One region of the Streptomyces sp. Qhu-G9 genome, then DNA from elsewhere that is predicted to be linked to it. Evidence: riboswitches for the same ligand, from Rfam matches in the RefSeq annotation. Region 1 holds a riboswitch; the other holds the start of a gene.

Evidence for each region. Region 1 has a riboswitch for glycine ahead of gcvT (glycine cleavage system aminomethyltransferase GcvT). Riboswitches for the same ligand answer to the same signal wherever they lie in the genome.
Region 2: another riboswitch for glycine. It lies ahead of gcvP (aminomethyl-transferring glycine dehydrogenase); the one in region 1 lies ahead of gcvT (glycine cleavage system aminomethyltransferase GcvT).

What each region holds. Positions count from the first base shown of each region.
Region 1 covers NZ_CP114283.1:7,864,829-7,879,995, reverse strand. The annotation lists gene O1Q96_RS36735 (L-serine ammonia-lyase) at 1-366, opposite strand, end outside; gene glyA (serine hydroxymethyltransferase) at 530-1,792, opposite strand; gene gcvH (glycine cleavage system protein GcvH) at 1,806-2,183, opposite strand; gene gcvT (glycine cleavage system aminomethyltransferase GcvT) at 2,375-3,502, opposite strand; glycine riboswitch at 3,537-3,665, opposite strand; glycine riboswitch at 3,666-3,780, opposite strand; gene O1Q96_RS36715 (AAA family ATPase) at 4,012-4,698, shown strand; gene O1Q96_RS36710 (enhanced serine sensitivity protein SseB) at 4,811-5,632, shown strand; gene O1Q96_RS36705 (enhanced serine sensitivity protein SseB C-terminal domain-containing protein) at 5,866-6,657, shown strand; gene O1Q96_RS36700 (ABC transporter permease) at 7,000-8,013, shown strand; gene O1Q96_RS36695 (ABC transporter substrate-binding protein) at 8,076-9,866, shown strand; gene O1Q96_RS36690 (ABC transporter permease) at 10,018-11,016, shown strand; gene O1Q96_RS36685 (ABC transporter ATP-binding protein) at 11,013-12,110, shown strand; gene O1Q96_RS36680 (dipeptide ABC transporter ATP-binding protein) at 12,134-13,387, shown strand; gene O1Q96_RS36675 (trimeric intracellular cation channel family protein) at 13,466-14,128, shown strand; gene O1Q96_RS36670 (thioesterase family protein) at 14,219-15,079, shown strand.
Region 2 covers NZ_CP114283.1:3,033,306-3,048,472, reverse strand. The annotation lists gene gcvP (aminomethyl-transferring glycine dehydrogenase) at 1-1,964, opposite strand, end outside; glycine riboswitch at 2,151-2,246, opposite strand; gene O1Q96_RS15180 (PRC-barrel domain-containing protein) at 2,351-2,725, shown strand; gene O1Q96_RS15175 (DNA polymerase IV) at 2,821-4,215, opposite strand; gene O1Q96_RS15170 (MerR family transcriptional regulator) at 4,305-4,937, opposite strand; gene O1Q96_RS15165 (bifunctional nuclease family protein) at 5,152-5,625, opposite strand; gene ftsR (transcriptional regulator FtsR) at 5,712-6,446, opposite strand; gene O1Q96_RS15155 (zinc-ribbon and FHA domain-containing protein) at 6,490-7,458, opposite strand; gene O1Q96_RS15150 (DUF881 domain-containing protein) at 7,520-8,401, opposite strand; gene O1Q96_RS15145 (small basic family protein) at 8,407-8,739, opposite strand; gene O1Q96_RS15140 (DUF881 domain-containing protein) at 8,736-9,638, opposite strand; gene O1Q96_RS15135 (mannose-1-phosphate guanyltransferase) at 9,730-12,225, opposite strand; gene clsA (cardiolipin synthase ClsA) at 12,338-12,946, opposite strand; rRNA gene rrf (5S ribosomal RNA) at 13,091-13,207, opposite strand; rRNA gene O1Q96_RS15120 (23S ribosomal RNA) at 13,308-15,167, opposite strand, start outside.

The DNA of each region.
Region 1 (15,167 bases):
CGGCAGGGTCTTGCGGCGGTGCAGCACCAGGTCGTCGTCGAAGGAGAAGCCGACCTCGTGCTCGCCGAGCAGGGCGATGCGGCCCGACGCCTTGATCTTCTCGACCCGGTCGTCGGCCCCCTCGACGTCCACCGTGCGGGGCGAGGCGCCCTCCAGACCGAGCAGCACCGCCTTCGGCGTCCCGTGGCCGTGTCCGGTCGCGCCCAGCGAGCCGTACAGCTCGGCGCGTACCGAGGCCGCCGAGGACAGGACGTCCTCGGTGCGCAGGCGGCGGGCGAACATCCGGGCCGCACGCATCGGGCCGACGGTGTGGGAGCTGGACGGGCCGATGCCGATCGAGAACAGGTCGAAGACCGAGATGGCCACGGTGACTCCTCAAAACGGGGTGAAGCGGGTGGAACAGGGGTGGGGCGGGTGGGCCGGTGAAGGCCCGGGGGCGCGAGGCGCCGTGGCGGGGCGGTGGTGGGTGACGGGCGGCCGGGGTACCGCGCACACCTCCCAGTGTGCGCGGTACCCCCGTGAAGCGGGACTACTTGCCCAGACCGGGGTACAGCGGGTGCTTGTCCGCCAGTGCGGTCACCCGGGCCTTGAGCGCCGCCGCGTCGTAGGACGGCTTGAGGGTCTCGGCGATGACGTCCGCGACCTCGGTGAAGTCCTCGGCCGTGAAGCCGCGGGTCGCCAGGGCCGGGGTGCCGATCCGCAGGCCCGACGTCACCATCGGCGGCCGCGGGTCGTTGGGGACGGCGTTGCGGTTGACCGTGATGCCGACCTCGTGGAGGCGGTCCTCGGCCTGCTGCCCGTCCAGCTCGGACTCGCGCAGGTCCACCAGGATCAGGTGGACGTCCGTACCGCCCGACAGGACGTTGACACCGGCCTCGCGGGCGTCCGGCGCGGTGAGGCGCTCGGCGAGGATGCGGGCACCCTCGACCGTACGGACCTGGCGCTCCTTGAAGTCCTCCGAGGCGGCGACCTTGAAGGAGACCGCCTTGGCCGCGATCACGTGCTCCAGGGGACCGCCCTGGAAGCCCGGGAAGACGGACGAGTTCAGCTTCTTCGCGAAGGCCTTCTTGGCGAGGATGATCCCGCCGCGGGGGCCGCCGAGCGTCTTGTGGGTGGTGGAGGTGACGACGTCCGCGTGCTCCACCGGGTTCGGGTGGAGGCCGGCCGCGACCAGGCCCGCGAAGTGCGCCATGTCGACCCACAGGTAGGCCTCGACCTCGTCCGCGATCCGGCGGAACTCGGCGAAGTCCAGCTGCCGCGGGTACGCCGACCAGCCCGCGATGATCACCTTCGGGCGGTGCTCCTTGGCGAGCCGCTCGACCTCGGCCATGTCGACCAGGCCGGCGTCGTCCACGTGGTACGCGACCACGTTGAACTGCTTGCCGGAGAAGTTCAGCCGCATCCCGTGGGTCAGGTGGCCGCCGTGGGCCAGGTCGAGACCGAGGATGGTGTCGCCGGGCTGGGCCAGCGCGAACAGCGCGGCCTGGTTGGCGGAGGCGCCCGAGTGCGGCTGCACGTTGGCGTACTCGGCGCCGAACAGCTCCTTGACCCGGTCGATCGCGATCTGCTCGGCGACGTCGACGTGCTCGCAGCCGCCGTAGTAGCGGCGGCCCGGGTAGCCCTCGGCGTACTTGTTGGTGAGGACCGAGCCCTGGGCCTCCATGACCGCGACCGGAGCGAAGTTCTCCGAGGCGATCATCTCGAGGGTGGACTGCTGGCGGTCCAGCTCGGCGTCGACGGCGGCGGCGACGTCCGGGTCGAGCTCATGGAGGGACTGGTTCAGAAGCGACATCGGTCAGGAGTCCTTAGCTGCCGGAGAATTCGGTGTACTCGTCCGCGGAGAGCAGGTCCTTCGGCTCCTGCGAGGTGCGCACCTTGAACAGCCAGCCGCCCTCGAACGGGGCGGTGTTCACCAGCGCGGGGTCGTCCACGACGTCCTGGTTGATCTCGGTGATCTCGCCGGTGACGGGCGAGTACAGGTCGCTGACCGACTTGGTCGACTCCAGCTCACCGCAGGTCTCGCCCGCGGTCACCGTGGCACCGACCTCCGGGAGCTGGACGTACACGACATCGCCGAGCGCGTTGGCCGCGTGCTCCGTGATACCGACCGTCGAGACGCCGTCCTCGGCGCCCGACAGCCACTCGTGCTCCTTGCTGTAGCGCAGCTGCTGGGGATTGCTCATGGCCTGAATTCTCCTGTACGCCGGGGAGTGCTGATGCAGGGGGACTGGGGGTGGCCGGGCGGATGTGCCCGGGGTCACTTCTGATGCTGTCGAGCGGCGCTGTCGCGCCGTGTCACCTGGGGAGTGCGCGGGCCGATGCCGTGCGGGGCGCCCGGACCGGGTGCCTCACTTCCGGAGCCCGCGCACCAGTGTCACTTCTGGCGCTTGTAGAACGGCAGCGCCACGACCTCGTACGGTTCGTGGCTGCCCCGGATGTCCACGCCGACACCGGTCGTGCCGGGTGCGGAGTGCTCCGCGTCGACGTACGCCATCGCGACCGGCCTGCCGAGCGTCGGGGACGGCGCACCGGAGGTGACCTCGCCGACGACCCTGCCGTCGGCGACGACCGGGTAGCCGGCGCGGGGGACACGGCGGCCCTCGGCCAGCAGGCCGACGAGGACGCGCGGAGGCTGCGACTCGGCCCGGGCGGCGGCCGCGGACAGTGCCTCGCGCCCGACGAAGTCGCCCTGCTTCTCGAACTTCACGACCCGGCCGAGGCCCGCGTCGAAGGGCGTGAGCGAGGTGCTCAGCTCGTGCCCGTACAGCGGCATGCCCGCCTCCAGGCGCAGGGTGTCCCGGCAGGAGAGCCCGCAGGGGGCGAGCCCGGCCGGGGAGCCCGCGTCGGTCAGCGCCTGCCACAGCTTCTCGGCGTCGGCCGGGGCGACGAACAGCTCGAAGCCGTCCTCGCCGGTGTAGCCGGTGCGCGCGATCAGGGCCGGAACACCGGCGACCGTGCCGGGCAGGCCCGCGTAGTACTTCAGACCGTCCAGGTCGGCGTCGGTCAGGGACTTCAGGATGCCGGGGGACTCCGGGCCCTGGACGGCGAGCAGGGCGTAGGCGTCCCGGTCGTCGCGCACCTCGGCGTCGAAGCCCTCCGCGCGCTCCTGAACGGCGTCCAGGACCACCTGGGCGTTGGAGGCGTTGGCCACGATCATGTACTCGGTGTCGGCGAGACGGTAGACGATCAGGTCGTCGAGGATGCCGCCGTCGGCCCGGCAGATCATCGTGTAGCGGGCGCGGCCCACCTTCACGCCCCCGATGTTGCCGACCAGCGCGAAGTCCAGGAGAGCGGCCGCCTGGGGGCCGGTGACGGTGATCTCGCCCATGTGGGAGAGGTCGAAGAGGCCGGCCCGGGTGCGTACGGCGAGGTGCTCGTCGCGCTCGGAGCCGTACCGCAGGGGCATGTCCCAGCCGGCGAAGTCGGTCATCGTCGCGCCGAGCGAGCGATGCAGGGCATCGAGCGCGGTCCGGCGCGGCTGAACGGGGGCGTTGCTGCTCATCGGTGGGGCTCCCAAGGCATGACGGCGAGGTCGTTCCTCCCCATCTGTCATCGGAACCTGAGAGGTTCGCCGTGAACACCGGTGAACGTGGTGGTCACTGACTTGCACCTTGGGTGGAGCCGACGCCCTGACGGTCAGGGGGCGGCCCGCTTTTCAGATGTGCCTCGCCCGCGCGGTAACGGGGCCTGAGAGATTCAAGGGAGGGACTTGCTCCTTCGGCGCCCGGGCACTCGTACACCTGCGTGTACACGTACCCGGAACTCTCCCGCGCGGATTCAAGCGGCCGGTATGCAGTTGGCGGGCACATCATTGCACGCATCGGACCGGGGCGGCAGGGGCCTCGGCCGGGGGGGGGCGGACGGGCCCGTACCGGGCCGGACAGTGTCCGGACAGGGTCCACGGGCGTTCACAGTGATCTGTGACGGGGCTGTGGCAGGACGAGAACAGAAATGAGGGGACCGGCGCATTACCTTCTCTTTACACTCGACGGGGATGGGTCTCCCGACCCCATGGGGAGGACGATCAGGGTGAACAGGATCACGGCGTACGCGACCAGTACGGGCATCGCGCTGCCCAAGCAGCCCACCGCACCGGCCGGGGAGGCGTGCGACCCGCTTCCGGCGCCCGTCGTCCGTGATCTGCGGGAGCGCGCGGGTCACAGCCCTCACGGTCTGCGGTTCGGAGCGGCCGACCTGGTCGTCGTCACGGGCCTGCCGGGCAGCGGCAAGTCGACCCTGATGCGCCGGGCGGTGACCGGCCGCCGCATCGACTCCCAGGACACCCGCGACCGGTGGGACGGCAGGCTGGCGCGTTTCCTTCCGTACGCGGTCTACCGCCCCCTCGTGCGCGCCGCGCACTACGCGGGCCTGCGCGGGGCTCTGCGCTCCGGCGAGGGCGTCGTGGTGCACGACTGCGGTACGCAGGCCTGGGTGCGCAACTGGCTCGCCCGGGACGCCCGGCGCCGGGGCGGCACCCTGCACCTGCTGCTGCTCGACGTCGATCCCGGCACGGCCCTGGACGGCCAGCGCGAGCGCGGCCGGGGTGTCTCGAGGTACGCGTTCGCGCGGCACCGCGGCGCCGTCGCCAGGCTGCTGCGTTCCGTCGAGAAGGGCGACCTCCCGGAGGGCTGCGGCTCCGCGGTCCTCGTCGACCGTGCCGCGGCGGACGTGCTGCGGCGCATCGACTTCGGCGACTGAGCGCCCCTCCCGGCCGGCGGATTCCGGCTTCCACGGGTCTCGGACGCGGTGAACGGGCCGGCGGGCGCGTAATCTCGTCAACCGCAGAAGGCGGTTCGAGCAGGCGGTAGAGATGGACTTCCCGGCACAGGACATTCCGGCGCAGGATTTTCCCACACAGGACTTTCCGGCACGGGCGCACCCGCATCCCCATGCCGGCTGGCCCGGCAACGAGGTGGAGGAGGTGCTCGCCGCCTCCCTCGGGCTTCCCCCGTCGCCCTCGACGGGCGCCCGGATCGTGGAGGCCGTCGGGCGCGCCTTCCTCTGGGTGCCGCTGCCGGAGGGCGGCGGCCCGCACAGCGGCCCGCTCGACCTGCCCACGATGGAGCTCGGCGGGCAGGCGTACGTGCCGGTCTTCACCTCGGACCAGCAGTTCCGCCAGGTCGTCGGCGACCACATGGCGTACACCGTCGCGCCCGCCGTGGAGTTCGCGCGCGGCCTGCCGCCCCAGGTGGGCATCGTGCTGAACCCGGACGGCACGGTCGGTGTGCCGCTGCCCCCGGCGGCCGTGGCCGAGCTGTGCCGGACCGGGCGGACCCAGCTGGACGGGACCGCGAGCGGCGGCCGGGTCCGGCTGTTCCAGCCCGACTGGCAGGACGATCCGGTGGACTTCCTGGCCGCGGCCTCGGCGGAGTTCGCCGCGACCGGCGTCGTGCTGAGCGCCCGCCGCTGTCTGGCGAGCATCGAGGGCGGCGACCCCGTGATGTTCGTCGGCATCGAGGCGGTCCACTGGGACGAGAGCGCGCGCACGCTTCCGCTGGACGCCCTCGGCCGGGCGCTGGGACGCGTTCCCCTGGCACACCCGGTGAGCCTCGTCTTCCTCGACGTGGCCCAGGACCCGGTGGGCGACTGGCTGCGGGCACAGGTCCGCCCCTTCTACACCCGCACCTTCTGAGTCGCGCTCACAGGGGCGCGGGGAACGGCGCGCTCAACCACACCCGACCCGGGCGGTGAACAACAGAAAGCCCCGAGCTCTCAACACCAAACCCGGCGGAGCGCAACGGTGCTGTCGGGATCGCCACTTAAGCTGGTTTCATGGCTCGGTCGGGGTGGTGTCGTGTTCAAGCGAGCACAGTGCCCCGCCGAACGGACCCGTATGTCAGGGATGTCGCGAAGGGGCGGTAGAAGGTGAGCGCGTCGGGCACGGCCGCGGCCGGGCAGGTCGAGCACATGCTGCGCCAAGTGACGCCCGGGCGTTACGACGCCTACGAGGCGCTCCTTCGCGCGCTCGCGACCCCGTCGTCCGGCCAGGTCTGGATGCTGCTCTGGCACGGCCAGGCGGGCTCGCCCGACGCCCAGTACGGGAACATGCAGGTGGACGGCTTCGGTTACGCCCCCTGTGTGACCTCCGCGCAGGAGCTCTCGGCCAGCGGCTGGAACCGTTCGTACGAGGTGGTCGACGGGCTCGACGTCGCCCGGACCCTCTACCCCGACCACTACGGCCTCTGGCTGAACCCGCATGCGCCGGGCGGCGGCGTCGGTATCCCCTGGCTGGATCTGCGCCGTATCGCCACCGGTCTGGAGCGGCAGCCCGCGGGCCCGCTGAGACTGTCCGAGCCGGGCATCGAGATCCCGCAGTTCTACGCCCTGCTCACGCAGAACGCGCACCGGACCACCGCCGTCCGCTCGCTGCGCCGCGCCTGGGTGCAGCCCTCGCTCGGGGCGCCGTATCTCGCCATCGGGCTCGACGTGTACGACACCAGCCCGCCCGCCGTGGACTCGGTGCGGGCGATGATGCAGCAGTCCATCGGCGCGGTGCCGGACGGCCTGCCGGTGTCGACCGTCGCCATGTCGGACGAGTACGACCCGGTGGCTCTGTGGCTGCGGGCGCACGCCCGGCCGTTCTACGACCGGGAGGCGCACGCGGCGCCGGTCCAGGCTCCGGCGGCCGGCGGGTACGGGTTCCCCGGCGCGTACTGAGATGATCGGGGTGGACCGCGTCCACCTCGTGGAGTTCCTCCTCGCATTCCCACACCGCCTCCGGGCGGAATGTCCCGATCTACGCGGGTAAATGGGATGCAAGGCCCGTTCCGCACCAAATGTCATGCGTCCGACCCCCGTTACCCGGCGTTCGGATAACGGAACCCCCCAGACAGCATCACGTTTGCGCATCCATTCACCGTCAGGTCTGGCTACAGATCGCTGAGGCGTTGAAGACTCCCGGTCCAGGGGGTTTTCGCCCCTGTGTACGACGGACTGATCACGCCGCTACAGCGGCAAGCGTGGGCCGGCTACCGCCGGTTGAGAGGGGTCCCTGCCACGATGACGGCACCATTGCACGAGCCGACGGCCGAAGCCGCCCCGAGTGCGGCCGAGGAGGCGGCGCTCGCCGCGGGCTCCGCCGAGGCGAAGGCGGTACAGGGGCGTTCCCTCGGCCGCATCGCCTGGGAGCGCCTGAAGCGGGACAAGCTCGCCCTGACGGGCGGTGTCGTCGTACTCGTGCTGATCCTGATCGCGCTGTTCGCTCCCGTGATCACGAGTCTGGTCGGCCAGGACCCCGAGACCCACCACGAGGACCTGATCGACCCGCTCTTCTCGACTCCCACCGGGTCCTTCGGCGGCATCAGCGGGGACCACCTCTTCGGTGTCGAACCGGTCAGCGGCCGCGACATCTTCGCCCGGATCGTCTACGGCGCCCGGGTGTCGCTCCTGGTCGGCTTCCTGTCGGCGTTGGTCGCGGTGGTGCTCGGCACCGTCCTCGGCGTACTCGCCGGCTACTTCGGCGGCTGGCTGGACGCCGTCATCAGCCGGGTGATGGACGGCCTGCTGGCCTTCCCGCAGCTGCTCTTCATCATCGCGCTGGTCTCGGTCATGCCGAACGAGATGCTGGGCCTGACCGGCACGGGCGTGCGCCTGTTCGTCATGATCCTGGTGATCGGCTTCTTCGGCTGGCCCTATGTCGGACGTGTGGTGCGCGGCCAGACGCTGTCCATGCGCGAGCGCGAGTACGTCGAGGCCGCGCGCAGCCTCGGGGCGGGCCGCTTCTACATCCTGTTCAAGGAACTGCTGCCCAACCTGGTCGCGCCGATCATCGTCTACACGACGATGATGATCCCGACCAACATCCTGACCGAGGCGGCGCTGAGCTTCCTGGGCGTGGGCGTCAAGCCGCCCTCCGCCTCGTGGGGGCAGATGCTCTCCTCCGCGATCGACTACTACGACTCGGATCCGATGTACATGGTCATCCCGGGTGTAGCGATCTTCATCACCGTGCTCTCCTTCAACCTCTTCGGCGACGGCGTACGCGATGCGCTCGACCCGAAGGGTTCCCGCTGAACTGCCGTACCCCCAGGGCCCCGTCATCTGTCGACGGGCCGCTACACACACGGAGGATCCGAGTGATTACCCAACGCACCACAGGGCGGCGTAAGCAGGCTGCGGCCGCCGCAGCCGTGGTCGCTGCACTGCTGTCCACGGCGGCGTGCGGCGGCGGCGGCAACGACGACGACGGCGGCTCGAAGAACGGCGCGGCCGGCTTCAACGCGGCGAACAACAAGGTCGCGCAGGCCTCCCTCGCCAAGAAGGGCGGCACGCTGAAGTTCGCGGGCGTCCAGGACGCCGACTCGTGGGACACCACGCGTGGCTACTACGGCTTCGCCTGGAACTTCATGCGGTACTACAGCCGCACGCTGGTGACCGGCAACGCCGAGCCCGGTGCCAAGGGCGCCGAGCTCTCCCCGGACCTCGCCACCAGCACGGCGAAGATCAGCGACGACGGCAAGACGTACACCTACACACTGCGTGACGGGGTGACCTGGGAGGACGGCAAGCCGATCACCTCCAAGGACGTCAAGTACGGCATCGAGCGTCAGTGGGCGCAGGACGTGCTGTCCGGCGGTCCGGTCTACCTGAAGGACGTCCTCGACCCCAAGGGCGAGTACAAGGGCCCGTACAAGGACAAGTCCGCGGACAAGCTGGGTCTGAAGGCGATCGAGACGCCGGACGACAAGACCATCGTCTTCAAGCTGCCGCAGGCCAACTCGGACTTCGAGGACATGCTGGCGCTGGCCTCCTCCTCGCCGGTCCGCCAGGACAAGGACACCAAGTCCAAGTACGGCCTGAAGCCGTTCTCGTCCGGCCCGTACAAGTTCGAGTCGTACACGCCGAACAAGTCGCTGACCCTGGTCCGCAACCCGGAGTGGAAGGCGTCCTCGGACAAGATCCGCAAGGCGTACCCGGACAAGATCACGCTGACCCTGTTCACCAACGCCAATGACATGGACCAGCGTCTGATCAACGGCGACTACGACCTGGACATCAACCAGACCGGCATGTCCCCGCAGGGCCGCACCACCGCCCTGAAGCAGCACAAGGGCAACCTGGACAACCCGGTCTCCGGCTACGTCCGCTACGCGGTCTTCCCGCAGAGCGTCAAGCCGTTCGACAACGAGCACTGCCGCAAGGCCGTGATCTACGGCGCCGACCACGAGTCGCTGCAGACCGCGCGCGGTGGCCCGGTGGCCGGTGGTGACATCGGCACCAACATGCTGCCGCCGTCCGTCCCGGGCGCCGAGGGCCAGAAGTACGACCCGTACGAGTCGGCCACGACGAACAAGAAGGGCAACGTCGCCAAGGCCAAGGAAGAGCTGAAGGCCTGCGGCCAGCCGAACGGCTTCAAGACCACCATCGCGGTCCGCAACAACAAGCCGGTCGAGGTCGCCACCGCCGAGTCCCTCCAGGCCTCGCTGAAGAAGGTCGGCATCACCGCCGAGATCGACCAGTACGACGGCGCGCAGACCAGCGGCATCATCGGCAGCCCCGCGAACGTCAAGAAGAAGAACTACGGCATCATCATCATGGGCTGGGGTCCGGACTTCCCGACCGTCCAGGGCTTCGGTCTGCCGCTGTGGAGCGGCAAGTACATCCTTGAGAGCGGCAACAACAACTTCGCCCTGATCAAGGACAAGACGATCGACGGCCTCTTCGACGACTACGTCAAGGAGCTCGACGAGGCGAAGAAGGTCGAGCTCTCCACGGAGATCAACCACAAGGTCATGGAGGGCGGCTACTACCTGCCCTTCGTCTTCGAGAAGTTCGTCAACTGGCGTGGCAGCAACCTCGCGAACGTCTACACGACCGACAACTACAGCGGTCAGTACGACTTCGTGAACCTGGCTCTGAAGAAGTAATCCCGACCGGCGCACCCGCCATACGGCACGAAAGGCAGGTGAAGGCCGGCGCGGCGTGACCCGCGGGCCACCTGGGGGCACCTCCCACGCCTTTAAGGCAGTGGGGGAAAGACCTCCGGTGGCCCGCGGCCCCGCCGTCGGGCCGAGAGCAGTGCTCGCTTACCTCATCAGGCGGCTCTTCGCCGCCGCAGTGATGCTGGTGGTCATCATTCTGGTGGTCTTCTGCATCTTCTTCCTCGTCCCCCGCTGGGCGGGCGTGGACCCGGCCACGATGTTCGTGGGCAAGCAGGCCGACCCCGCGGCGATCGAGGCCGTACGGCAGAAGCTCGGGCTGGGCGAGCCGATCTTCGTCCAGGTCTGGGAGTTCTTCAAGGGCATCTTCGTCGGGCGCACCTACGCGTCGGGCGGCGACGTCACGAACTGCGCGGCCCCGTGCTTCGGTTACTCGTTCCGCAACGAGCAGGCCATCTGGCCCGTACTCACCGACCGCTTCCCAGTGACCCTGGCTCTCGCGCTCGGTGCCGCGGTCCTGTGGCTGATCTTCGGTGTCGCGGCGGGTGTGCTCTCCGCGCTCAAGCGCGGCTCCCTGTGGGACCGCGGTGCGATGATCGTCGCCCTCAGCGGTGTCTCGCTCCCGATCTACTTCACCGGTCTGCTGTCACTGGCGGTCTTCAGTTACGGCCTCGGATGGATCGACGGCCAGTACGTCCCGCTGGAGGAGAGCTTCAGCGGCTGGCTCGGGGGCATGATCCTGCCCTGGGTCACCCTGGCCTTCCTCTACGCGGCCATGTACGCCCGGATCACCCGCGCCACCATGCTGGAGATCCTGGGTGAGGACTACATCCGCACGGCCCGTGCCAAGGGCCTGCGCGAGCCGGTCGTCATCGGCAAGCACGCCATGCGTTCGACCATGACGCCGATCCTGACCATGTTCGGCATGGACCTGGGTGCCCTGATCGGCGGCGCGATCCTCACCGAGACCACCTTCAGCCTGCCGGGCCTCGGCCAGGCCGTGCTGACGGCGATCAACACCAAGGACCTGCCGATCATCCTGGGCGTCACGCTGATCACCTCGCTCGCCGTGATCTTCGCCAACCTGGTCGTCGACCTCCTGTACGCCGTGATCGACCCCCGTGTGAGGCTGTCATGACCGAACTCAGCAAGACCGGAGCGGCCATGACCGAGCCCGTCAAGGACTCGCCCGCCCCCTCCGCCTTCCTGGAAGTCCGCGACCTGAAGGTCCACTTCCCGACCGACGACGGCCTGGTCAAGTCCGTCGACGGGCTCAGCTTCACGCTGGAGAAGGGCAAGACCCTCGGCATCGTGGGCGAGTCGGGCTCGGGCAAGTCGGTGACCTCGCTCGGCATCATGGGTCTGCACACCGCCGGTCAGTACGGCAAGCGCAAGGCGCAGATCTCCGGCGAGATCTGGCTCGACGGCACGGAACTGCTCTCCGCCGACCCGGACTACGTGCGCAAGCTGCGTGGCCGCGAGATGGCGATGATCTTCCAGGACCCGCTGTCGGCGCTGCACCCGTACTACACGATCGGTCAGCAGATCGTGGAGGCCTACCGGATCCACCACAAGGTCGACAAGAAGGTGGCCCGCAGGCGGGCCGTCGAGATGCTCGACCGGGTCGGCATCCCCCAGCCGGACAAGCGGGTCGACAACTACCCGCACGAGTTCTCCGGCGGTATGCGCCAGCGCGCGATGATCGCGATGTCGCTGGTCAACAACCCCGAACTGCTGATCGCGGACGAGCCGACGACCGCCCTGGACGTGACCGTCCAGGCGCAGATCCTCGACCTCATCCGTGACCTGCAGAAGGAGTTCGGCTCCGCGGTCATCATCATCACCCACGACCTGGGCGTCGTCGCCGAACTGTCCGACGACATCCTGGTGATGTACGGCGGCCGCTGCATCGAGCGGGGCCCCGCCGAGAAGGTCTTCTACGAGCCGAGGCACCCGTACACCTGGGGTCTGCTGGGTTCGATGCCGCGCCTCGACCGTGAGCAGACCGAGCGGCTGATCCCGGTCAAGGGTTCACCGCCCTCGCTGATCAACATCCCGTCCGGCTGCGCCTTCAACCCGCGCTGCCCGTACGCGGACGTCCCCAAGGACAACGTCACCCGCACGGTCCGCCCCGAGCTGTCCGAGGTGGGCAGCCAGCACTGGGCCGCGTGTCACATGACGCAGGAGCAGCGGGAACGGATCTGGACCGAAGAGATTGCGCCGAAGCTGTGAGTGACAACGCAGAGGACAAAGCAGTGGCCATCCCTGCACAGAGCGACGGCTCGGCCTCGGGTGCGGTCCTCACCAAGGACGCCGCCCCCGGCGAGACGATCCTCAAGGTGACCGGGCTACAGAAGCACTTCCCGATCCGCAAGGGACTGCTCCAGCGGCAGGCCGGCGCGGTGCGGGCGGTCGACGGCATCGACTTCGAGGTCAGGTCCGGCGAGACCCTGGGCGTCGTGGGCGAGTCCGGCTGCGGCAAGTCGACGATGGGCCGGCTGATCACCCGGCTGCTCGAACCGACCGCGGGCACCGTGGAGTTCGAGGGCAAGGACATCACGCACCTCGGGGTGGGCGCGATGCGCCCGATGCGCCGCGACGTCCAGATGATCTTCCAGGACCCCTACTCGTCGCTGAACCCGCGCCACACCATCGGCACGATCATCAGCGCCCCCTTCAAGCTCCAGGGCGTCACGCCCGAGGGCGGTGTCAAGAAGGAGGTCCAGCGGCTGCTGTCGGTGGTCGGTCTCAACCCCGAGCACTACAACCGCTACCCGCACGAGTTCTCCGGCGGCCAGCGCCAGCGCATCGGCATCGCCCGCGCGCTCGCGCTCAACCCGAAGCTGGTCGTGGCGGACGAGCCGGTCTCCGCGCTCGACGTGTCGATCCAGGCGCAGGTGGTGAACCTGCTGGACGACCTCCAGCAGGAGCTCGGCCTCACGTACGTGATCATCGCGCACGACCTGTCCGTCGTACGCCATGTCTCGGACCGTATCGCCGTGATGTACCTCGGCAAGATCGTGGAGCTGGCGGACCGTGAGTCGCTGTACAAGGCGCCGATGCACCCGTACACCAAGGCGCTGATGTCGGCCGTGCCGATCCCGGACCCCCGGCGCAGGTCGGCCAAGAGCGACCGGATCCTGCTCAAGGGTGACGTTCCCTCGCCGATCTCGCCGCCGAGCGGGTGCCGCTTCCACACGCGGTGCTGGAAGGCCACGCAGATCTGCACGACCACCGAGCCGCCGATGCTCGAGCTGAAGCCCGGTCAGCAGGTGGCCTGCCACCACCCGGAGAACTTCGAGGACCAGGCCCCGCAGGACACGGTGCTGCTGACCGTCGCGAAGGAGGCGGCGGAGCTGGTGGCCGACGAGGTGCTCGCGGAGTCCGCGGAGACGTCGGCGGCCGTCGCGGCGGAGGTCGCGGATTCGGCCACCGTCACGGAGGCTCCCGCCGAGACCGCTCCCGAAGCCGACGCTTCCGAAGGCGACACTCCCGCCAAGGAGAAGTAGGCCACTGAGAAGTGAGCAGCACTGAGCCCCTGCCTTGCAACGCAAGGCGGGGGCTCAGTGCTGGGTGAGAATGTGCAGGTGCTCCAGCAACTCTTCACTCCCTCCGTTCAGCACACGCTCGAACTGATCGGCATCTTCGTCTTCGCGATCTCCGGGGCGCTGCTGGCCGTGCGCAAGAACTTCGACGTCTTCGGCATCGCCGTCCTCGCCGAGGTCACCGCGCTGGGTGGCGGACTGTTCCGGGACCTGGTCATCGGGGCCGTGCCGCCGGCCGCCTTCACGGACCTGGGGTACTTCCTCACACCCCTGCTCGCCACCCTTCTCGTGTTCTTCCTCCATCCGGAGGTGGAGCGGATCCAGCTCGGGGTGAACGTCTTCGACGCGGCCGGGCTCGGCCTTTTCTGCGTCGCGGGCACGACGAAGGCGTACGAGTACGGGCTGGGCCTCACCGCCTCCGCGACCCTCGGACTGGCGACGGCCGTCGGCGGCGGTGTGCTGCGGGACGTCCTCGCCAACGAGGTGCCCTCGCTGCTGCGCTGGGACCGCGACCTGTACGCCGTGCCCGCCATGGTCGGTGCCACGATGGTCGCCCTGTGCATCCGCTACGACGTGCTGACGCCCTACACGTCCGCGCTCGCCGTCGTCACCGCTTTCGCGCTGCGGCTGCTCGCGATGCGCTACCACTGGCGCGCGCCCCGGGCGTGGCACCGGCGCTCGACGGCGGTCGAGGTGCCGGACTGAGGGCCCCCGCTCCCGCGTCCGCTGTCGGCGTTCATGTGACAGAAACAGGGAAAGCTACCGCTTAGTAATTTCCTGTTGTAGCGTTCAGGCATGCCAGAAGCAGCTTCCCTGCACGCGACACGGGCCAGGATCGGCGACAGCGAGTTCGACCGCGACACCGCGGTCACCCGACGCGAACCCGGCGTCTACGACATCGACCTGTCCGCCGGGTGGACCATCATCAGCGCCGTCAACGGCGGCTACCTCCTCGCCGTCCTCGGCCGCGCGCTCGCGGACGCCCTGCCGCACTCCGACCCGTTCACGATCTCGGCGCACTACCTGACGGCGTCCCAGCCGGGCCCGGCGGTCGTCCGCACCGACGTCGTCCGCACCGGCCGCACCCTCTCCACCGGCCAGGCGTCCCTGTTCCAGTACGACGACGAGGGCCGCGAGACCGAGCGGATCCGTGTACTCGCCTCGTACGGAGACCTCGACAGCCTGCCCGACGACGTCCGTACGACCGCGAAGCCGCCCGCCATCGCCCCGATCGACCAGTGCTTCGGGCCCGCGGACAGCCCCGCGCCCGTCCCCGGCAGCTCCGCCATCACCGACCGGCTGATGCTCAAGCTCGACCCCGCCACGCTCGGCTGGGCCCTCGGGGCGCCGTCCGGCAAGGGCGAGATGCGGGCCTGGTTCGGCCTCGCCGACGGCCGCGACGCGGATCCCCTCTCGCTGCTCCTCGCGGTGGACGCGCTGCCGCCGACCGCCTTCGAGATCGGCCTGACCGGCTGGGTGCCCACCGTCGAGCTGACCGTCCACGTGCGCTGCCGCCCGGCGCCGGGCCCCCTCCGGGTCGCCATCACCACCCGCAACCTCGCCGGCGGCTTCCTGGAGGAGGACGCCGAGGTCTGGGACAGCGCGGACCGGCTCGTCGCACAGTCGCGCCAACTGGCCCGGGTGCGCCTCGGCTGACGACGCCTGGGCGGAGCGTCCGCGGTGTGTGGGGAACCGGGCGCGGGTGGCGGCCCTCGTCACGGAGCTGTACCAGCAGGGGAGTTGA
Region 2 (15,167 bases), 4.8 Mb from region 1:
GGGTACGTGATCATCAGCACGGACAGCTCGTCGCGGTACTGCTCGATCTTGGCCCGCAGGTCCTCGACGTCGATCTCGCCGTCCTCGGCGGTCTTCACTACGACGACCTTCATCCCGGCCATCACCGCGCTGGCCGCGTTCGTGCCGTGCGCGGAGGACGGGATCAGGCAGACGGTGCGCTGCTCGTCGCCGTTGGCCCGGTGGTATCCGCGGACGGCCAGCAGACCGGCCAGCTCGCCCTGCGAGCCCGCGTTGGGCTGCAGCGACACCTTGTCGTAACCGGTGACCTCGGCGAGCTGCTCCTCGAGCTCACCGATGAGCGTGAGGTAGCCCTGCGCCTGCTCGGCGGGCGCGAAGGGGTGCAGCTGCCCGAACTCGGGCCAGGTGACCGGCTCCATCTCGGTGGTCGCGTTCAGCTTCATGGTGCACGAACCGAGCGGGATCATGCCCCGGTCGAGCGCGTAGTCGCGGTCCGCGAGCCGGCGCAGGTAGCGCAGCATCGCGGTCTCGGAGCGGTACTGGTGGAAGACCGGGTGCGCGAGGTACGTGTCGGTGCGCAGCAGCGGGTCCGGCAGCGTGTCCTGCGCCGTCGCGTCCAGTGCCGCCACGTCACCGTCGACTCCGAACGCCGCCCAGACGGCGCCCAGCTGGGCCCGCGTCGTCGTCTCGTCACAGGCGAGGGACAGGTGGTCGGCGTCGACCGGGCGAAGGTTGACCCCGCCCTGGCGTGCGGCCGCGAGCACCTCGGCGGCCCGGCCCGGCACCCGGACGGTGAGCGTGTCGAAGTACGCCTCGTGGACGACTTCGACGCCGCCCGCCGCCAGGCCCGCGGCGAGGATCGTGGCGTACCGGTGGGTGCGCCGGGCGATGGCCCGAAGGCCCTCGGGACCGTGGTGGACGGCGTACATGCCGGCCATCACGGCGAGCAGTACCTGAGCCGTACAGATGTTGCTGGTCGCCTTCTCACGGCGGATGTGCTGCTCGCGCGTCTGCAGGGCGAGCCGGTACGCCTTGTCGCCGTCCGCGTCGACCGAGACGCCGACGAGCCGTCCGGGCAGGCTGCGCGCGAACTTCTCGCGCACGGCCATGTATCCGGCGTGGGGCCCGCCGAAGCCCATCGGCACGCCGAAACGCTGTGTCGTGCCGACGGCGATGTCGGCGCCCAGTTCACCGGGCGGGGTGAGCAGCGTCAGGGCGAGCAGGTCGGCGGCGACGGTGACGACCGCTCCCAGCTCGTGCGCCTGCTCGACGACGGGCCCGAGATCGCGGACGGCTCCGGAGGCACCGGGGTACTGGAGGAGCACGCCGTTGATCTCGCGCTCGGCGAGCTCGGCGGGGATGCCCTCGCTCAGGTCGGCGACGACGACCTCGACGCCGGTGGGCTCGGCGCGGGTCTCGATCACGGCGATGGTCTGCGGCATCGTGTCCGCGTCTATGAGGAAGAGGCCCTTCTTGTTCTTCCCCATGCGCCGCGACAGCGCCATGGCCTCGGCGGCCGCCGTGCCTTCGTCGAGGAGCGACGCACCGGAGGTCGGCAGACCCGTCAGGTCGGCGACGACGGTCTGGAAGTTGAGCAGCGCTTCCAGGCGGCCCTGCGAGATCTCCGGCTGGTACGGCGTGTACGCCGTGTACCAGGCGGGGTTCTCCATGACGTTGCGCAGGATGACGGGCGGCGTGAACGTGCCGTAGTAGCCGAGCCCGATCATCGAGTCCAGCACCTGGTTGCGGTCCGCGAGGGAACGCAGCTCGGCCAGCACCTCGGCCTCGGAGCGGGCGCCCGGCAGATCGAGCGTGTCGGCGTTCTTGATCACGTCCGGCACCGCGGCGGCCGTCAGCTCGTCGAGCGAGCCGTACCCCACCTGCGCGAGCATCTTGGCCCGGGCTTCGGTGTCGGGCCCGATGTGACGCTGCTCGAAGGGGATTCCCTGTTCGAGCTCGGAGAGCGGAATACGATGGGCGGTCATTGCGGAGGCCTCCTGGTCTGACGACCTTCGAGGGGCACCACGGCGTGGGGGTGCCCGAACGGCCTCCCCCTCTGTCATCTCAACCTGAGAGCTTCACCGGCCCGCCACGAGGGCGCGCCGACTTTCACCGTCGGTGAGAGCGGAACCCGTCGAACACCCGTACACCGCTCTGCTTTCCAGAGTGACCTCGTCCGTGCGGTACGTGAGCCTGAGAGATTCCGGGGAGGATTTGCTCCTTCGGCGCCTCCGATGAAGCCTGGAGGACTCTCCCGCACGGGGTCAGCAGCCGTTGCCCAGCGTACCAGCGGGGTTCCCTCGAGTGGCCGCCCTCCTCAAAGTGCTCTTTCGTAGTGCTTACGGATGAGTTGCGAGCAGCTGGAGGGCCCGTGCAGACCGACATCGATCCGCGCAACCTGATAGGCCGCAAGGCGTTCGACCGCAACGGCACGAGGATCGGCACGGTCGACGAGGTCTACCTCGACGACGCGACCGGCGTACCGGAGTGGGCGGCCATACGCACCGGCCTGTTCAGCCGCGACGCCTTCGTCCCGCTGGAGCCCAGCGAGCTGGTCGGCGGATCCCTGCGCATCCCCTTCGAGCGCGCCCTGATCAAGGACGCCCCGGACTTCGGCGTGGGCCGCCATCTCTCCCCGGAACAGGAACTGCAGCTCTACCACCACTACGGCCTGGACGTGGGCCCGCCTCCCCCCTTCCCGGACCATGACTTCGGCCACCTGGCGGGCAAGGACGAAGCCCCGTAGAAACCCCTTCACAGGCGCGGGCGACTGCGGCTCCTCGGGGCGCTGGAAACCGCGCGACCGGTCGCAGGCCGCCCGCACGCTCGAAAGAGCCTCGGTCACCCCTCCCCGGCCGCCGCGGGCGACCCCGCGGGCACCCCCGCATCGCCGGGTCTTCGCTCCACCAACGGCAACGGCTCCGCCACCTCCAACGCGGGGTCGTCGACCCGGAACGTCCGTACCCGCCCCGGCGCGGACCCCGGCGTCTCGAACCGCACAGTCACCCGCCCCACCCCGCTCCCCTGCACCCACCCGTGCCCGAACTCGGCATGGCGCACATCGTGCCCCGCGTGCCACCGCCGCTCGGCTACGGGCACCGGCTCCACGGCCGGCTCTACTGCCACTTCCTCACCGGAACCCACCGGCTCCCCCGCGGCAGCGGCCCCGGCCTGGGCGAAGAGATCCTCCTGCGTGTAGTCGGCGAGCCCCGAGACCCCGACCCCCAGCAGCCGTACGCCTCCCGTGGTGTCCACGGACTCCAGCAGCCGCGCCGCCGCCTCCCGCACCACCGCGGGATCGTCCGTCGGCCCTCGCAGCGTCTCGGACCGGGTGAGTGTGGAGAAGTCGTACCGCCGCACCTTCAGCACGATGGTCCGCCCCGACAGGTGCGCGCCCCGCAGCCGCTGGACACACCGGTCCGCGAGCCGCTGCACCTCCGTCCGCACACGCACCCTCTCGTGGATGTCCACGTCGTACGTGTCCTCGACGGACACCGACTTGGTGTCCCGCTCCGCCACCACGGCCCGCTCGTCACGGGCCAGCGCCATCGCGTACAGACCGACCCCGTGCGCCTTCCCCAGCAGCCGTACGAGCTCGTCCTCGCCCGCCTCCGCGAGCTCCCCGACCGTGGTGATCCCGGCCCGCCGCAGGTGGTCCCCCGTGGCGGGTCCCACGCCCGGCAGGATGCGCACCGACATGGGCGCGAGCAGTTCCCGCTCGCTGCCCGGCTCGATCAGCACGAGCCCGTCGGGCTTGGCCTGCTCGGAGGCGATCTTCGCGAGCATCTTGGAGGCGGCGAGCCCCACCGATCCGGTCAGCCCGGTGACGGCCCGGATGTCCGCGCGCAGCTTCCCCGCGGCCAGCCGCGCCGACCCCTCGTCCCAGGCCGCCTGCCCGGCCTCCAGGTCCACGAACGCCTCGTCCAGGCTGAGCGGCTCCACCAGCGGCGACAGCTCCCGCAGCAGCCCCATCACCTGCTCGCTGATCTGCCGGTAGAGCCCGAAGCGCGGTACGAGGTACGCGGCGTTCGGCGCCAGGCGGCGGGCCTGCGCCATGGGCATCGCCGAATGCACCCCGAAGACCCGTGCCTCGTACGAGCAGGTGGCGACCACGCCGCGAGGCCCGAGGCCGCCCACGATGACCGCCTTCCCGCGCAGGCTCGGCTTGGCTGCCTGCTCCGCCGAGGCGAAGAAGGCATCCATGTCGAGATGCAGGATCGTGGGCGCGGTTCTCACATCACCGATGCTGCCCTACGCCACTGACAATGCCCCGGCACACGCCTTGGGAGCCGCGCCGGACCTCCGCGACCCGCCGGGCCGCCGGGTCAGACCGCGCGGTTCCGGCGCCGCGCCAGTTCGTCCGTGGGATTGGTCCCGACGAGGGTCTCGCCCGTGTCCACACGCTCCCCGTGCAGCTGCGAGAGCGCACTCTCCACGTCCCGCCACACGACGCCCACGGCGATGCCGAAGATGCCCTGACCGCCCTGGAGAAGCGCGTGGACCTCGTCCGGCGAGGAACACTCGTAGACCGTGGCGCCGTCGCTCATCAGCGTCATCCGCTCCAGGTCGAGAAATCCGCGCTCCCTGAGGTGCTGGACCGTGGTGCGGATGTTCTGCAGCGAGACCCCTGTGTCGAGGAACCGCTTGACGATCTTCAGGACGACCACGTCCCGGAAGCTGTAGAGCCGCTGCGTCCCCGACCCGTAGGCGGCCCGCACGCTCGGCTCGACCAGCCCGGTCCTGGCCCAGTAGTCCAGCTGCCGATAGGTGATCCCCGCGGCCGCGCAGGCCGTGGGGCCGCGATAACCGATCTCCTCGCACGCCACCTCACCGTCCTCCGGCACCGCGGTCGGCCGCTGTACGTGATCGGCCGCGCTGCTGTAAAGCGGGTACGGGCCGCTCTCCCCCAGACCGTGTCCGGGGGCACCCCCAGCCGTACCGTCGCCGCTGCTTCTCACGCCGACCTCCGTCCTTGACCTGCCTTCTCGACGGTAGGCAGTCACCAGGGGCGCGTCAACGATCGCCACACTCGGCACGCCGGGTGATAATCACCCTGAGAGTGGTTTCCCGTGCCCCACCGCGGGGAAAGGCTAGCCGAATGCGCTCGGAACGGACGCCGCACGGCCTGTCGTCCGACCGCCCCGGAGGGTCACCACCGGGCGTCCGTGCCGGTCACTGGCTGTTGGTACCGAAGTCCTCGGGCGAGATCTGGTCGAGGAACTCGCGGAACTTCTCCACCTCGTCCTCCTGCTCGTCCGGGATCGCGATGCCGGCGTCGTCCAGGACCCCGTCGCTGCCGTAGATGGGCGTCCCGGTGCGCAGAGCGAGAGCTATGGCGTCCGACGGCCGGGCACTGACCTCGACACCGCTGGCGAACACCAGCTCCGCGTAGAAGACGCCCTCCCGCAGATCCGTGATGCGCACTTCGGTCAGCTCCTGGCCGACGGCGTCCAGCACGTCCTTGAACAGGTCGTGGGTCAGCGGTCGCGCGGGAGCCATGCCCTGCTGTGCGAAGGCGATCGCCGTCGCCTCCCCCGGCCCGATCCAGATGGGGAGGTAACGGTCGCCTCCCACTTCACGCAGGAGCACGATCGGTTGGTTGGAGGGCATTTCGACCCGGACACCTACGACGTCGAGCTCGTTCACACAGCAACCCTAGGCCGTGCCCGGCACCTTTGGGTAGTCGGGCACGGAATGGGTGCCCCATCCCACGTTCCGCGCGGGCCCTCGGTTCAGGGCAGCCGCACTCCGAGCGCGGACTGGACCAGCGCGGCATGCAGCCTCACCGCGAGGCCCGCCAGCTCCTTGGTGCGTTCCTGCGCGTGTGCCCTGGTCTGCGGGTTGCGATGGAGCCGCAGGGGTGCCACGACCTGGTCCACGAGCCCGGCCTCCCGGTCGGCGGCGGCCTTCACGGCGCGCAGGTGCCGTGGCTCGATCCCGAACCTCCCGAGTTCCTGGACCAGTCCGGCCACGGTGACCGCCTCGGCGTCGTACACGCCGTCCAGCAGCGGAGTGATGAGTCCGTACGACTCCCACTCGTCGAGCTCCTGCTCGTCGATCTCGGCGGCGGCCAGCAGCTCGGCCCGCCCGATCCGGGCCACCGTGGGCCCCTCGGGCTCGCTCAGGGCCTCACCGTCGCGCTGACGCCCCACGGACGGCAACGGCACCGCCTCGCCGCGCTCCATGGCGTCCAGGTGCTCGCGGATCACTTTCAGGGGCAGGTAGTGGTCCCGCTGCATTCTCAGGACGTGGCCAAGACGCTCGACGTCGTCCGGGCTGAACTTCCGGTACCCCGACGGTGTCCGCTGCGGCTCGATGAGCCCCTCGGACTCCAGAAAACGGATCTTGGAGACGGTGACCTCGGGGAACTCGTCACGCAGCACGTTCAGTACCGTGCCGATGCTCATCAGCCCGTTGTCCGTGGCGGCGGCGCCGTTTCCGGCACCGCCGCTCGGTGTTCGAAGCATGGACCTTCCCTGGGGGTCTCCCCGGACAAAGTCTGGGGGAGGGTCAGATGCCCCGCTGGCTCGCGTAGAAGACCAGCCGGTACTTGCCGATCTGCACCTCGTCACCGTTCGACAGAGGGACCCGGTCGATCCGCTCCCGGTTGACGTACGTGCCGTTGAGGCTGCCGACGTCCGCCACCGTGAACGAGCCGTCGGGCTCACGGCGGAACTCCACATGGCGTCGCGACACGGTCACGTCGTCCAGGAAGATGTCGCTCTGCGGATGACGGCCCGCGGTGGTCAGCTCGCCGTCCAGCAGGAAGCGGCTGCCCGAATTGGGCCCCCGCCGCACCACCAGGAGCGCCGAGCCGAGCGGCAGCGCGTCGACCGCGGCCTGCGCCTCGGGCGAGAGCATCGGCATCTGTGTCTGGCCGGTCACCTCGGCGTCGTAGGCCTCGAGACCCGAGATGGAGATCGTCGAGGTGGTCTCCGACGGACGCTCCGGGGTCGCCCCCGCCCGCAGCGGCGCACCACAGTTCGAGCAGAAGCGGCTCGCTTCCGCGTTGCGGTTACCGCACCTCGTACACACCAGGGCCGACATGGACGGATCCTCCTGCCGCGGCTGCCCCGCCGGGGCATTGGACGCGTACGGGTCGGAGCCGAATCCACCACCCGTACCCGAGGCTGACGGGTCCCCGAAACCTATGCGTCCCGACTGGGCAGGGTCAACAGACGGCGCGCCCTGACCACCGGAAATGTCACCGCCCGGCCCACCGACCTGGTCCCTGAACAGCGGGCGGTCTCCCTGCTCCTCGGCGTCCGAGGGGCGTGCACGGTGCCGGGCAGTGGCGTTGTCGCTGCCCTCTCGTGCGCTCTTGCCGAACAACTTCCCAAACAACTTCACGGGCGATTCCCCTTGACCGAAACAGACCCGCCCGTGGGGCAGGACGAACCCTGATTGCACACACCGGTCGAGCCGGACACCCTCACAACGTCCGTATCCACCAGACAGTTTCCACCACGCACCACCCATTCGGTGCGTCGACCCCCCGCAACCTCATGCCCTCGCGGAGCGGCCTCCAAGCGCCCCCGGTTCACTGGGAGGACGACCGAGCGTAGTCAGGCCGCTTCGCCGGTCGCAAGGCGTCCACGACGATCTTGTCCGAGCGCTCCACCGTCACAGTGGCCTGCTCCTTCTCCAAAGTCTGCACCACTCCGCCAGGGATGTTGAGCGCCGGTTCGAGGTCCTGCGGCTTGCCGATGACCTTGAAACGATAGGGAGAGCTGATCTTGTTCCCGTCCACGGCGACTCCCCCGCTCACGTCCGTCAGATAGGTGCCGGCGACGACCCGTACGCCATTGACCTGGATCGCCTCAGCGCCGGCCGCGCGCAGCTCCTGAACCGCGTCGAGCAGCATGTCGGCCTCGACCGTCCCCTTCGCGTCGTCGATCGTCAGCGTGATGCCGGGACCCTGCGCCGCCACGGTGCCCGCCAGAATGCCGAGTTGCTTCTCCTTCTCGACGGTCTGCTTGCGGGCCTCCTCGGCCTGGTCCGAGCTGTTCTCCAGCTCGGTCCGCTGGTCCTCGAGCCCCTGCTTCTCCTCTTCCAGACGCTGCGTACGGTCATCCAGTTCATCGAGGATGCGTACGAGATCCTCCTGCCGTGCGCCGCGCAGGGCGCCGTCGCTGTCGCTGTTGGACGCGACCTGGACGGCGAGGCCGAAGCCCAGACCGAACAGCAGGAGGGCCACGATGAGTTGCGCGCGGGACACCCGCGGCGGCCACAGGCCCTTCACCAGCCGCTGACGGCCGGTGGCAACGGCCGGTCCACCCTGTTCCGGCTGGACCTCCGGCGACCCGGGCTCCTCCGCCTCGGCCAAAGGCGTGGTGTCCGGGGTCTCGGCCGGCACTTCTTCGGGCAGTTCCTTGCGCAGGGGGCTCTCGGGGGTGCCCGGCGTTTCGTCCTTGCTGCTCATCGGCCTCACGCCCGGAAGACGTGCCGACGGATCGCCGCGGCGTTGGAGAAGATGCGGATACCGAGGACGACCACGACGCCGGTGGACAGCTGCGCGCCCACGCCCAACTTGTCGCCCAGGAAGACGATCAGTGCGGCCACGACCACGTTCGACAGGAACGACACCACGAAGACCTTGTCGTCGAAGATGCCGTCGAGCATCGCCCGCAGGCCTCCGAACACGGCGTCGAGCGCCGCGACGACGGCGATCGGAAGATAGGGCTCGACCATTGCCGGAACCTCGGGCCGGACCAACAATCCAGCCACGACTCCCACGACGAGGCCCAGTACCGCGATCACGATGTGCCTTTCTCTGTGCTCGGCTCTGCTGTTCGTACGATCACACTCGGTGCTGCGGGCAGCCGGATCTCGTCCTCGACGGAGATACTGGTCCGGATCCCGAAGTTCTTCTCCAGGGCGTGCAGATACTGCCCGTCGCCACTGTTCTGGAACTTGGTGCTCAATCTCCGGCCGTCCCCCACCGCGAGCACCGTGTACGGCGGCACCAGCGGCTTGTTGTCGACCAGTATCGCGTCGCCCGCGGCCCTGATCGCCGACAGCGCCGTGAGCCGCTGACCGTTGATCGTGATGGCCTCCGCGCCCGACGCCCACAGCCCGTTGATGACGCGCTGCATGTCACGGTCGCGTACGCGTCCGGTGTCGGAGAAGCCCGATGTCTCGCGGGCGTCCCCGTCCCCGCTCTGGTCGGCTTCCTTGGCATCGTCCACGACGAGTTTGACGCCGGGGCCGTGCACTTCGACCGCGCCCGCCAGGATGCCCACCAGCTCGCCCTGGTCACCACCGTGTTTCTTCAACGCCTCGCGCTGCCGGGCGCCCACGTCGTCGCGGAGCTTGTCGATGCCGTCTTCGAGGTCTTCGGCCGCCGACGTCTCGCGGTCGATGCGGTCGATGAGTTCCTCGCGCTCCTTGGCGACGCCAGGAGCCGCTATCCGCGCCTGAGCCGCGCCCACGGTCACCACGAGGGCCGCGAGCACCAGACCGGCCGCTAGACCGAGCTTCGCCCGCAGCGTCTTGGGCATACCACCCGTGCCGTCGGCCTTCTTGCGCTCAGCCGCCTCGGCGTACCCGTCGTCGAGACTGTGGTCCATGACGTTGGTGAGCAGCGACATGGAGGCGTCCGGGCGCGAGGGGCGCGTGGGGGTGCTCCGAACGGGGGGCTGCTGCGGCATGCCGCACATCGTCGCACGTCGCGGCCAGTACCTCCGAATGGCCCCACCGACGTGCCGGACGGGCCCCCAAAAGGGCCCGTCCGGCACGCGCGCGTGCTGCTCAGCGACCGGCGCTGTCCACCACGGACGACCACTCGTCGAGCAACGCCTGCGCCGACGCGTCGTCCGGGCCTTCGGCCCACAGGTGGGTGACGGCCTCCGCGGGATCGGGAAGGACCATCACCCAGCGTCCGTCGGTCTCCACGACGCGAACGCCGTCGGTCGTGTCGACGAACCTGTCACCGGCCGCTTCCACGACGCGCCGCATCACAAGCCCCTTGACCGCCCAGGGAGTCGCGAGATCCCGCTTGATGACGTGCGCCCGCGGAATCCGTGCGTCGATCTGGCTGAGAGTGAGCTGCGTCCGCGCCACCAGTCCGATGAGCCGGACGAAGGCCGCGGCGCCGTCGAACACGGAGCTGAACTCCGGCACGATGTAACCACCGCGCCCGTCGCCACCGAAGATCGTCGACTCCTCGCGCCCGACGCGCGTCAGATCGTCCGGAGACGTCGTCGTCCAGTCGACCTGCGTCCCGTGGTACGCCGCCACCTGCTCGGCGATCCTCGTGGTGGTCACCGGCAACGCCACACGCCCGCTGCGCCGTTCGGCGGCCACCAGGTCGAGCATGACGAGCAGCGCCCGGTCGTCCTCGATGATCCGGCCCTTCTCGTCGACGAGCGACAGCCGCTCGCCCACCGGGTCGAACCGCACCCCGAACGCGGCCCGTGCGGAGGCCACGATCTCTCCGAGCCGCACCATTCCCGAACGGCGGGCGTCCGCTGTCTCCGTGGGCCGCGACTCGTCCAGTCCGGGGTTGATCGTCAGCGAATCGACCCCGAGCTTGCCCAGAAGGCTGGGCAGGACCAGGCCGGCGCTGCCGTTCGACGCGTCCACGACCACCTTGAGCCCGGACTCGGCGATCCCGGTCGTGTCGACATTCCTGAGCAGCGAGCCCGTGTACGAGTCGAAGACGCTGGCCGGGAAGTGCAGATCCCCGATCTCACCGGGGAACGCCCGCCGGTACTCCTGCCGCGCGAACACCCGGTCGAGCTTCCGCTGGCTTCCCTGCGACAGGTCCGCCCCGCGCCCGTCGAAGAACATGATGTCGACGGAGTCGGGAACTCCGGGCGTCGTACGGATCATGATCCCGCCGGCACTGCCCCGCGCGGTCTGCTGCCTAGCCACCGGCAGCGGTACGTTTTCCAGGTCCCGCACATCGATGGCGCTGGCCTGCAGAGCCGAGATGACCGCCCGCTTGAGCGCGCGGGCACCTCTGGAGTGGTCGCGGGCCGTGGTGACGGTGGAGCCCTTCTTGAGCGTGGTCGCGTACGCCCCCGCCAGGCGGACGGCCAGCTCGGGCGTGATCTCCACGTTGAGGATCCCGGTCACGCCACGGGCTCCGAAGAGATGGGCCTGCCCCCGGGACTCCCAGATGACCGACGTATTGACGAAGGCGCCGGCCTCGATCGTCTTGAACGGGTATACCCGTACGTTGCCCTGCACGATCGATTCTTCGCCGACGAGGCACTCGTCCCCGATGACGGCACCGTCTTCGATACGCGCGGCCCGCATGATGTCGGTGTTCTTTCCGATGACACAGCCGCGCAGGTTGCTGTGCTGACCGATGTACACGTTGTCGTGCAGCACGGCCTTGTGCAGGAATGCCCCGGTCTTGACGACGACGTTGGAGCCCACCACGGTGTGCTCTCGGATTTCGACGTCCGCCTCGACCTTGGCGTAGTCCCCGATGTAGAGCGGGCCTCGCAGCACCGCGTCGGGGTGGACTTCGGCGCCCTCGGCGACCCAGACGCCGGGCGAGATCTCGAAGCCGTCCAGTTCGACGTCGACCTTGCCCTCCAGGACATCGGCCTGAGCCTTCACATAACTCTCGTGAGTGCCTACGTCCTCCCAGTACCCCTCGGCGATATAGCCGTAGATCGGCTTGCCCTCCTTCATCAGCTGAGGGAAGACATCGCCGGACCAGTCGACGGAGGCATCGGCCTCGACATAGTCGAAGACTTCGGGCTCCATGACGTAGATGCCCGTGTTGACGGTGTCGGAGAAGACCTGACCCCAGGTCGGCTTTTCAAGAAAGCGCTCGACCTTGCCCTCTTCGTCCACGATGGTGATGCCGAATTCAAGAGGATTGGGGACTCGGGTCAAACAGACGGTGACCAGCCCGCCCTTTTCCTTGTGAAAATTGATCAGGTCGGTGAGATCGAAGTCGGTCAGAGCATCACCGGAGATCACGAGGAAGGTGTCGTCCTTCAGTGCCTCCTCGGCGTTCTTGACACTGCCGGCAGTACCGAGTGGCTTCTCCTCGTTGGCATAGGTGAGCTCCATACCGAGCTCTTCACCGTCACCGAAGTAGTTCTTGACCAGCGAGGCCAGGAACTGGACAGTGACGACGGTTTCGTTGAGCCCATGCCGCTTGAGCAGCCGTAGCACGTGCTCCATGATCGGGCGATTGGCCACAGGCAGGAGCGGCTTGGGCATGCTTGAGGTCATGGGGCGAAGGCGTGTGCCTTCACCTCCGGCCATCACGACGGCCTTCATGTCGGAAGCGTCCTCCTTGAAGAGACGGTCTAGCCGACTTCACCCGTCAGATTGTCCCGCACATTCTCGTCGCGGGCCATCAGAGACCTCTACGGCCACCCAGTGGGCGAGCTCAGTCGGCCATGGTGTCCGCACGGACAAGGCGGCGGACCTGAACCACGTACAGGATCCCTGCCCACCAGTACAGAGTTGTACCCCATCCGGCGAACGCCCATCCGAAAATAGCAGCGAGTGATGCGAGCCATCCACTTCCGTCACTGAGCAGCAGCAACGGGAAGGCGTACATCAGGTTGAACGTGGCTGCCTTCCCAAGGAAGTTCACCTGAGGCGGCGGATAGCCGTGCCGCCGGAGGATGCCCACCATCACGAGCAGAACGAGCTCCCGCGCGAGCAGGACAGCGGTCAGCCACAGCGGCAGAATCTCACGCCAGGTGAGCCCGAGCAGGGTCGACAGAATGTAGAGCCGGTCGGCCGCGGGGTCCAGCAGTCGGCCGAGGCTGCTGATCTGGTTCCAGCGCCGGGCGAGCTTGCCGTCCAGATAGTCGCTGATACCGCTCAACATGAGCACCAGAAGTGCCCAGCCGTCGCTCTGGGGGCCGCCGAACTCCGGCCTGAGGATCAGCCACAGGAAGAGCGGTACGCCGGCCAGGCGCGCCATGCTGAGGATGTTCGGGATGGTGAGGACCCGGTCTGTCTGGACGCGGGTCTCCTGAACCTCCACCCGGGAGCCTCCTGTGGGAACGTGCCAACGATGCTCACTGACCTTACCCTCAGCCGTGCACCCACATCGCGGAGGGGTTCCGGTGATCTCCCCTGAACGCAAAATAGCCCCCGCACCGGAGTGCGGGGGCTATCAGCAATATACGTTCGGCGGCGTCCTACTCTCCCACAGGGTCCCCCCTGCAGTACCATCGGCGCTGTAAGGCTTAGCTTCCGGGTTCGGAATGTAACCGGGCGTTTCCCTCACGCTATGACCACCGAAACACTATGAAACACTCAAACTGCGGCACCATACCCCGTGGCCAAACAAGGGTATGGGATTGTTCGTGGTTTCAGAACCAACACAGTGGACGCGAGCAACTGAGGACAAGCCCTCGGCCTATTAGTACCAGTCAGCTTCACCCCTTACAGGGCTTCCACATCTGGCCTATCAACCCAGTCGTCTACTGGGAGCCTTAACCAATCTAGTTGGTGGGAATACTCATCTCGAAGCAGGCTTCCCGCTTAGATGCTTTCAGCGGTTATCCCTCCCGAACGTAGCCAACCAGCCATGCCCTTGGCAGGACAACTGGCACACCAGAGGTTCGTCCGTCCCGGTCCTCTCGTACTAGGGACAGCCCTTCTCAATATTCCTACGCGCACAGCGGATAGGGACCGAACTGTCTCACGACGTTCTAAACCCAGCTCGCGTACCGCTTTAATGGGCGAACAGCCCAACCCTTGGGACCGACTCCAGCCCCAGGATGCGACGAGCCGACATCGAGGTGCCAAACCATCCCGTCGATATGGACTCTTGGGGAAGATCAGCCTGTTATCCCCGGGGTACCTTTTATCCGTTGAGCGACGGCGCTTCCACAAGCCACCGCCGGATCACTAGTCCCGACTTTCGTCCCTGCTCGACCCGTCGGTCTCACAGTCAAGCTCCCTTGTGCACTTACACTCAACACCTGATTGCCAACCAGGCTGAGGGAACCTTTGGGCGCCTCCGTTACTCTTTAGGAGGCAACCGCCCCAGTTAAACTACCCATCAGACACTGTCCCTGATCCGGATCACGGACCCAGGTTAGACATCCAGCACGACCAGACTGGTATTTCAACGACGACTCCACCATGGCTGGCGCCATGACTTCAAAGTCTCCCAGCTATCCTACACAAGCCGAACCGAACACCAATATCAAACTGTAGTAAAGGTCCCGGGGTCTTTCCGTCCTGCTGCGCGAAACGAGCATCTTTACTCGTAGTGCAATTTCACCGGGCCTATGGTTGAGACAGTCGAGAAGTCGTTACGCCATTCGTGCAGGTCGGAACTTACCCGACAAGGAATTTCGCTACCTTAGGATGGTTATAGTTACCACCGCCGTTTACTGGCGCTTAAGTTCTCAGCTTCGCCAAACCGAAGTTTGACTAACCGGTCCCCTTAACGTTCCAGCACCGGGCAGGCGTCAGTCCGTATACATCGCCTTACGGCTTCGCACGGACCTGTGTTTTTAGTAAACAGTCGCTTCTCGCTGGTCTCTGCGGCCACCCCCAGCTCACCGAGTAAATCGGATCACCAGTGATGGCCCCCCTTCTCCCGAAGTTACGGGGGCATTTTGCCGAGTTCCTTAACCATAGTTCACCCGAACGCCTCGGTATTCTCTACCTGACCACCTGAGTCGGTTTAGGGTACGGGCCGCCATGAAACTCGCTAGAGGCTTTTCTCGACAGCATAGGATCATCCACTTCACCACAATCGGCTCGGCATCAGGTCTCACCCTTGATGTGCGACGGATTTACCTATCACACGGGCTACACCCTTACCCCGGGACAACCACCGCCCGGGATGGACTACCTTCCTGCGTCACCCCATCACTCACCTACTGCAGGTCTGGTCCGTCGGCTCCACCACTTTCCTTTCCCCGAAGGGTCCGGAACGGCTTCACGGACTTAGCATCGCCTGGTTCAATGTTTGACGCTTCACAGCGGGTACCGGAATATCAACCGGTTATCCATCGACTACGCCTGTCGGCCTCGCCTTAGGTCCCGACTTACCCTGGGCAGATCAGCTTGACCCAGGAACCCTTAGTCAATCGGCGCACACGTTTCTCACGTGTGTATCGCTACTCATGCCTGCATTCTCACTCGTGAACCGTCCACCACTGCCTTCCGGCGCGGCTTCACCCGGCACACGACGCTCCCCTACCCATCCCAGCGGGCGTTGGCCCTATATGCTGAAATGACAC